One region of the Thiocystis violascens DSM 198 genome, then DNA from elsewhere that is predicted to be linked to it. Evidence: predicted binding sites of a transcription regulator. Region 1 holds the regulator's gene; the other holds the start of a gene.
What was found. Region 1 encodes FNR, which switches genes on or off when oxygen is low (the NO sensors DNR and NnrR bind a similar motif). Its sites were predicted from a motif close to TTGATNTANATCAA; they were not measured.

Region 1 (3,418 bases):
ACCGACTCGCAGTACGTCAAGCGCGGGGTCGGCGAGTGGATGTCCAATTGGAAGCGCAACGGCTGGCGCACCGCCAACCGCCAACCGGTCAAGAACCGCGATCTCTGGGAACGGCTCGATGCCGCGCTCGGCGGTCACGAAGTCCTCTGGCGGTGGGTCAGGGGTCATACGGGACACCCCGAGAACGAGCGTGCCGACCGACTGGCCAATCAGGGCGTTCCCGGTTCGGGAGGACGGAATGCGTCAGGTCGTCCTTGATACCGAGACCACGGGGCTGGACCCCAGGGAAGGGCACCGGATTATCGAAATTGGCTGCGTCGAGTTGATCGATCGCCGGCTCACACGCAATTCTTTCCACCAATATCTCCAGCCGGATCGCGAGATCGACGCCGGAGCGGCGAATGTCCACGGCATCACCAACGCCTTTCTCGCCGACAAGCCGCGCTTTGCCGAGGTCGCGGAGGATTTTCTGCGCTATGTCGAGGGCGCGGAGTTGATCATCCACAACGCCCCGTTCGATGTCGGGTTCCTGGATCACGAATTGCGGCGCTGGCGGGACGGGACGCCCAGTATTCAAGACCGGTGCGAGGTGACCGATACGCTCGCGATGGCGCGGCGGCTGCATCCGGGACAACGCAATGGACTGGACGCGCTCTGTAAGCGCTATTCAGTCGACAACTCGCACCGGGATCTGCATGGCGCGCTGCTCGACGCCGAGATCCTGGCGGATGTCTATCTCGCGATGACCGGCGGACAGGTCGCGTTCCACCTGGGTGGAGATGCATCCGACGCGGGGGGGCGTGATCCGCGCACTCGGCATCGCGGGCGGATCGATCCTGGGCGTGCGCGTCTGTGTGTGGTACGTGCGGATGAGACCAGTTGTGCCGCGCATGCGGCGCGGTTGGAGGCCATCCAGTCCGCAAGCGCGGACGGCTGTCTGTGGTTGAAGGCGGATTAGGTCTGCTGTTGCTGCTGGCGCCGGCCCTGTCCGGAGCCGCCCACCAGGGATTCCAGGGCGGGCAGGTCGAGCAACTGGATATGCTTGCGGTCCACGCACATCAGACCGTCTTCCTGGAAGCGCGTGAACAGGCGGCTGACGGTTTCGACCGCGAGTCCCAGATAGTTGCCGATCTCGTGGCGCGACATGCTGAGATAGAAATCGGATGGCGAGAGACCGCGCTTGTGCAGGCGCTGGGACAGGCTCAACAGAAACGCGGCCAGACGCTCCTCCGCGTTCTTCTTGCCAAGCAGAAGCAGCATGTCGGTATCCTGACCGATCTCCTTGCTGAGCAGCCGGTACATCTGGTGCTGAAGGCTGGGGGTGATCGCGGTCAGGTCTTCGAGTCTGGTGAAGGGGATTTCGCAGATCGCGGAGGTTTCGAGCACCTTGGCGGAACAGGCGTGTACATCCTTGTCGATGGCGTCCAGGCCGATGATCTCGCCCGGCAGGTGGAAACCCAGGACTTGCTCGCCGCCCTCGGAACTCGGCGCGAAGGTCTTGACAGATCCGGTCTTGACGACATAGAGCGCCCGGAACCGGTCGCCCTCGCGAAACAGATAATCGCCGCGATGCAAGGGTCGGGCGCGTTTGACGATTTCGTCGAGACGCTCCACGTCTTCCGGAGACAGGCCCATGGGCAAACACAGCGAGGTCAGCGTACAGTTCTTGCACGCGACTCGAATGGATTCCAATGAAATGACTTTGAATTGACTCATGGCAGCGCCCCCTCGCCATCGGCAGCTCGATTTTGGTCTGCCATTTGATCTGGATCAAGAATGCGTGATTTGTAACCGCATCGATGACAAATTACAAGGGTAGAAGTTCGTGTACGTATTACCCTGCCCTGCTGACTGCGCGGGCGGCGGCGATTCGATTGAGCAAACGCCGCGATTTTGGTAGTTTGTCGAGGTTATCGGGCCACCGCCCTCGACCCTCCTTCTTCTGCTCCCGCTTCTTATGACTAAGTTTATTTTTATCACCGGCGGTGTCGTCTCGTCGCTGGGTAAAGGCATTGCCTCGGCATCGCTCGGCGCATTGCTCGAAGCCCGCGGACTGCGCGTGACGATGATCAAGCTCGATCCCTACATCAACGTCGATCCGGGCACCATGAGCCCGTTTCAGCACGGCGAGGTCTACGTGACCGACGACGGTGCCGAGACCGATCTGGATCTGGGCCACTACGAGCGCTTCCTGCGCACCCGCATGGGTCGCAACAACAACTTCACCACCGGCCAGATCTACGAAAGCGTTATCCGTCAGGAGCGTCGCGGCGATTATTTGGGGCGCACCGTGCAGGTGATTCCCCACATCACCGACGAGATCAAGCAAAGCATCCGGCTCGGCGCCGAGGGCGCCGACATCGCCATGGTCGAGATCGGCGGTACCGTGGGCGACATCGAATCGCTGCCCTTTCTGGAGGCGATCCGGCAGATGCGGGTGGAGGAGGGACGCGAGAACGCGCTCTTCATGCACCTGACCCTGGTGCCCTACATCCGCACTGCCGGCGAGATCAAGACCAAGCCGACCCAGCACTCGGTCAAGGAGCTGCGCTCGATCGGTATCCAGCCAGACATTCTGCTGTGTCGCGCCGAACAGGATCTGCCGAACGACGAGCGGCGCAAGATCGCGCTCTTCACCAACGTTCCCGAGAACGCCGTCATCTCCGCCGTGGATGCCGACAACATCTATCGCATCCCGCGCCTGCTGCACGCCCAGAAGCTCGACGAACTGGCGGTGCGCCAGTTTCAGCTCGACGTGCCCGAGGCCGATCTCAGCGAGTGGGATCGGGTGTTGGACGGTTTCGACCATCCGAGGCACAAGGTCCGCGTCGGCATGGTCGGCAAGTACATGCACCTCACCGAGGCTTACAAGTCGCTGTCCGAGGCGCTCGCCCATGCTGGCGTGCATACCAGCACCAAGGTCGAGATTCTCTACCTGGACGCCGAGGAGATCGAACAGCGGGGCACCGCCTCTCTCGCCGGACTGGATGCGATCCTGGTTCCTGGCGGGTTCGGCGAGCGCGGCATCGAAGGGAAGATCGCGGCTGCCCAATATGCACGCGAACAGCGCATCCCCTATCTCGGTATCTGTCTCGGGATGCAGATCGCCGTGATCGAATACGCCCGTCATCTCGCCGGACTGGAAGGCGCGCACAGCACCGAGTTCGACCGTCAGACCCCGCATCCGGTGATCGCCATGATCACCGAATGGCGCGACGAAAAAGGCAAGATCGAGACGCGCGCCGAAGGTCAGGATCTGGGCGGCTCCATGCGCCTCGGCGGTCAGAATTGCCGTCTCGAACCCGGCAGCCTGGCGCGTTCCGTCTATGGCACGCCCCAGGCACGCGAGCGCCACCGTCATCGTTATGAATTCAACAACCGCTATCTCAACGCCATGAAGGATGCCGGGATGCGCTTC
Region 2 (3,418 bases), 2.4 Mb from region 1:
TCCGTGCTCATGCCGTTGAAGTACCAGTCATGCCCTTCGTTCGGGGCGAAATATTTCTTCAGCATGGCGTCGGCGAACACCTCGTTGCCGTCCTTCTTGTGCACGAGTTCCTTCAGCTCGGGGATCCACTCGAAGTAGGTGTTCTTGCTGACATCGTAGATGCCGTGCCACCAGGTGTAATCCGGGCCGTTCATGGAGGCGCCGTGACGGGCGCGGCGTCCCTCGTGGTGCCAAATCTCCCACCAGACCCATTCGATCTTCTCGTCGAAGGGTGCGGGCGTGATGTAGCCGGCCGTTTTCAGCTCGTCCATGACGGCGGCGATCGGCTTGGCGAACTTCTCGTTATAGAGATCGACGACATCGTCGAACTGTTTGTAATGCCCCTCGATCACGCTGGTCGAATGACAGCCGAAACAGACCGCCTCCATCTTGGCGCGGCGGTCCTTCCAGGTCAGCACCTCGACGACGGTGGAGTCCTTGGCCGCGTCGCCGACCTTGGGGAGTTCTTTACCCTCGGGGACGTCGAACTCCTGGCCGTTCTCCAGCCGGACCAGGTTGATCTTGGTCGAGATGGGCGGACGCAGGGTCCAGGAGATGCGCTCGCCGACGTTATGCGTCTTGCCGGTGCCCGGGCCGGCGCTCATGTGACAAGTCGCGCAGGTCGGGGCGGCGCTGTAATCCACGCCGGCGACCCATTTATCCGACTCCAGATTCATCTCGTCGACCTTGGCGCGGTAGATGATGCCGTGCTTGGATTCGTTGTAGATCTCGATCTGCGGGTGATCCGGGCCGACATGGCACTTGCCGCAGGTATCGGGCGTGCGGGCCTGGGCGCGCGAGAAGCGATGACGCCCGTGACAGGCAGTGCAGGAGCCGAGACTGCCGTCCGGATTGACGCGGCCGATGCCGGTGTTGGGCCAGGTGCCGGGGGTGGGACGGCCCTTGTCCTTGCCCTCGGCGATGAATTCCAACTCACCACCGTGACATTGCTTGCAGCCGGCATTGACCGCCGCCGGCCCGCCGACCACCTCGCCGAGCAGATTGTCGAGCGAGGCGAGGATCTGACCCGCCTTGGCGTGGTGCGACCCGTCCATCTCCTCGAATTCGGTCTTGTGACAGGTCGAGCAGTCCTTCGGCGTGACGACGATGGAGATCAGCGCGTCCTCGTGCTTGAAGGCGTCGATCTCGCCCTCCTTGGCCTGGTGACAATCCAGACAGGTCACGCCGGCCTGACCGTGCTGGCTGCTGTTCCACTCCAGATAAAGTCCGGGACTCTCGATCATGTGGCAGTCCACGCATTCCTGACCGCGCGGATCGCCCCAGTCGACGCCCAACTCGCCGCCTGGACGCGCGGCGTTGGCCGCGGTCGCCAGGACTAAGAGACCCGAGGCAATCAAGACCTCGACTAGCTTGCCCGCGATGGACCCTTGCGGCTGTCGCTTCATGGTGCACTCCTCCTCTTTGGCTTGTGGTGATCGGTCAGCGGATGCGAACGGGAGCGAATCGGTTCCAGCGTCGCGGCTGGTCTGTCCGCGATCCTGCCGCGCGGATTCGAGAGCCTGCCCGCGCAACGGACCTTATTTTTGTAACCTGGGTGAAGGTGCCCATGGATTGGCCGTTCGGCCTTGATCTATCTCAAATCCAGCCAGTCAGTTCCAATCAGTCCGCGCTTTCCTCAACGTCGTCCGCGCGCCCTTGATCGAAATCAAGGCCGCGAGCGCGTCGGTCGGAGAGAGTCGAGGCAAACAAGAAACAGCGCCAGCACCGCGGCGGAACCTCGCGCTCGGCCGGCTCGGCGCCCGACCCACCACAGGAGAACCCTCATGAGACATCGCGCCTGGTTGTCCATGTTCGCGCTCGGGCTGCTGACCAGCCTCAACCTTCAGGCCGGTGGCGTGCGTTCGCCGAGCATGCTCGCCAATACCTGCGCCGGTTGTCACGGAACCAACGGCGCCAGCGCCGGAACGCAGATGCCGAGCATCGGCGGCATGGACAACGGCTATCTGTTTTCGGTCCTCAGCGACTACAAGTTCGGCGTGCGTCCCTCCACCATCATGGGCCGCATCATGAAGGGCTATTCCGATCAGGAAATCTGGGCGATCGCGGCCTTTTTCGGCGAGCAACCCTGGGTCTCCACGGATCAGGTCGCGGTCGCCGACCGCATCCACGCGGGCCGCGAGATCCATGAGCGCCAATGCGAGAGCTGTCACGAAGACGGCGGACGCGGGCAGCACAACGAATCGCCCCGCATGGCGGGTCAGTGGTCCGGCTATCTGCGTTATGCGCTCGAAGGCTGTCGGGAGATCGGCCGCCGCTGTAGCCCCCTGAAAATGGGCGCGCGGGTGATGCAGCTCTCCGACGCCGAAATCGAGTCGCTGGCTCGGTTCTATGAAAGCGAAAAATAAGGAGTCAGCCCAGATGACCGATCTTCAGCGCAGGGCCTTTCTGAAATCCTCGGCGCTGGCGATGACCGCCGCGCTGCTGGGGGCGTCCTCCCGACTGTCGGCGACCACGCCCAAGGCGCGGATTCTGGTGGTTGGCGGGGGCTTCGGCGGTGCCATCGCCGCCAAGTATCTGGGGATGGCGGACCCGGATCTCCGGGTGACGCTGGTCGAAAAAGAACCGGTGTTCATCTCCTGCCCGATGAGCAACGAAGTCCTGAGCGGCGAGCGCGACCTCAAGGATCTGACCTTCGGTTATCGCGGACTGACCCGGCAGGGGATCGCCGTCGTCCAGGACGAGATCGTCGAGATCGATCCCGTCCAGCACTTCGCCCGGGGCGCCAGCGGCAACCGCTACAACTACGACAAGCTGATTCTGTCTCCGGGCGTCGGCTATCGCTGGGACGCCATCGAGGGTCTGTCCGAAGCCGTCTCCGAGCGGTATCCGCATGCCTGGAAAGCGGGGCCTCAGACCCTGACACTGCGCCGCCAACTGGAAGCGATGGAGGATGGCGGCGTCTTTGCGATCGTCGCGCCGCCCAATCCCTTCCGCTGTCCGCCCGGACCCTACGAACGCGCCGCCCAGGTCGCGCAGTATTTCAAGCGGCACAAGCCCAACTCCAAGATCCTCATCCTCGACGCCAAGGATGCTTTCTCCAAGCAGGGCCTATTTCAGGCGGGTTGGAAGCAACACTATGGCGAGATGATCGAATGGGTGCCGGCGGCGGGGGGCGGAACCGTCGAGGCCATCCATCCCGACTCCGGCACCCTGGTGGGGGAGGTCGAGGAATACCGGGGCGATGTCATCAGCCTGATCCCGCATCAGAAAGCCGGCGCCATCGCCGAGCGCGCGGGGCTGACGGACGCGACCGGCTGGTGTCCGGTCGATCAGCAAACCTTCGCGTCGAGCCTGCACCCGGACATCCATGTCATCGGCGATGCCTGCATCGCCGGCGCCATGCCGAAATCCGGCTATT

Region 2: the regulator FNR is predicted to act here: its motif matches at 1,696-1,709, upstream of THIVI_RS08355 (multiheme c-type cytochrome).

The regions. Positions count from the first base shown of each region.
Region 1 is NC_018012.1:4,318,354-4,321,771, forward strand. It holds gene rnhA (ribonuclease HI) at 1-258, shown strand, start outside; gene dnaQ (DNA polymerase III subunit epsilon) at 239-958, shown strand; gene fnr (fumarate/nitrate reduction transcriptional regulator Fnr) at 955-1,716, opposite strand; gene THIVI_RS19185 (CTP synthase) at 1,958-3,418, shown strand, end outside.
Region 2 is NC_018012.1:1,876,070-1,879,487, reverse strand. It holds gene THIVI_RS08355 (multiheme c-type cytochrome) at 1-1,445, opposite strand, end outside; gene THIVI_RS08350 (c-type cytochrome) at 1,824-2,405, shown strand; gene THIVI_RS08345 (NAD(P)/FAD-dependent oxidoreductase) at 2,419-3,418, shown strand, end outside.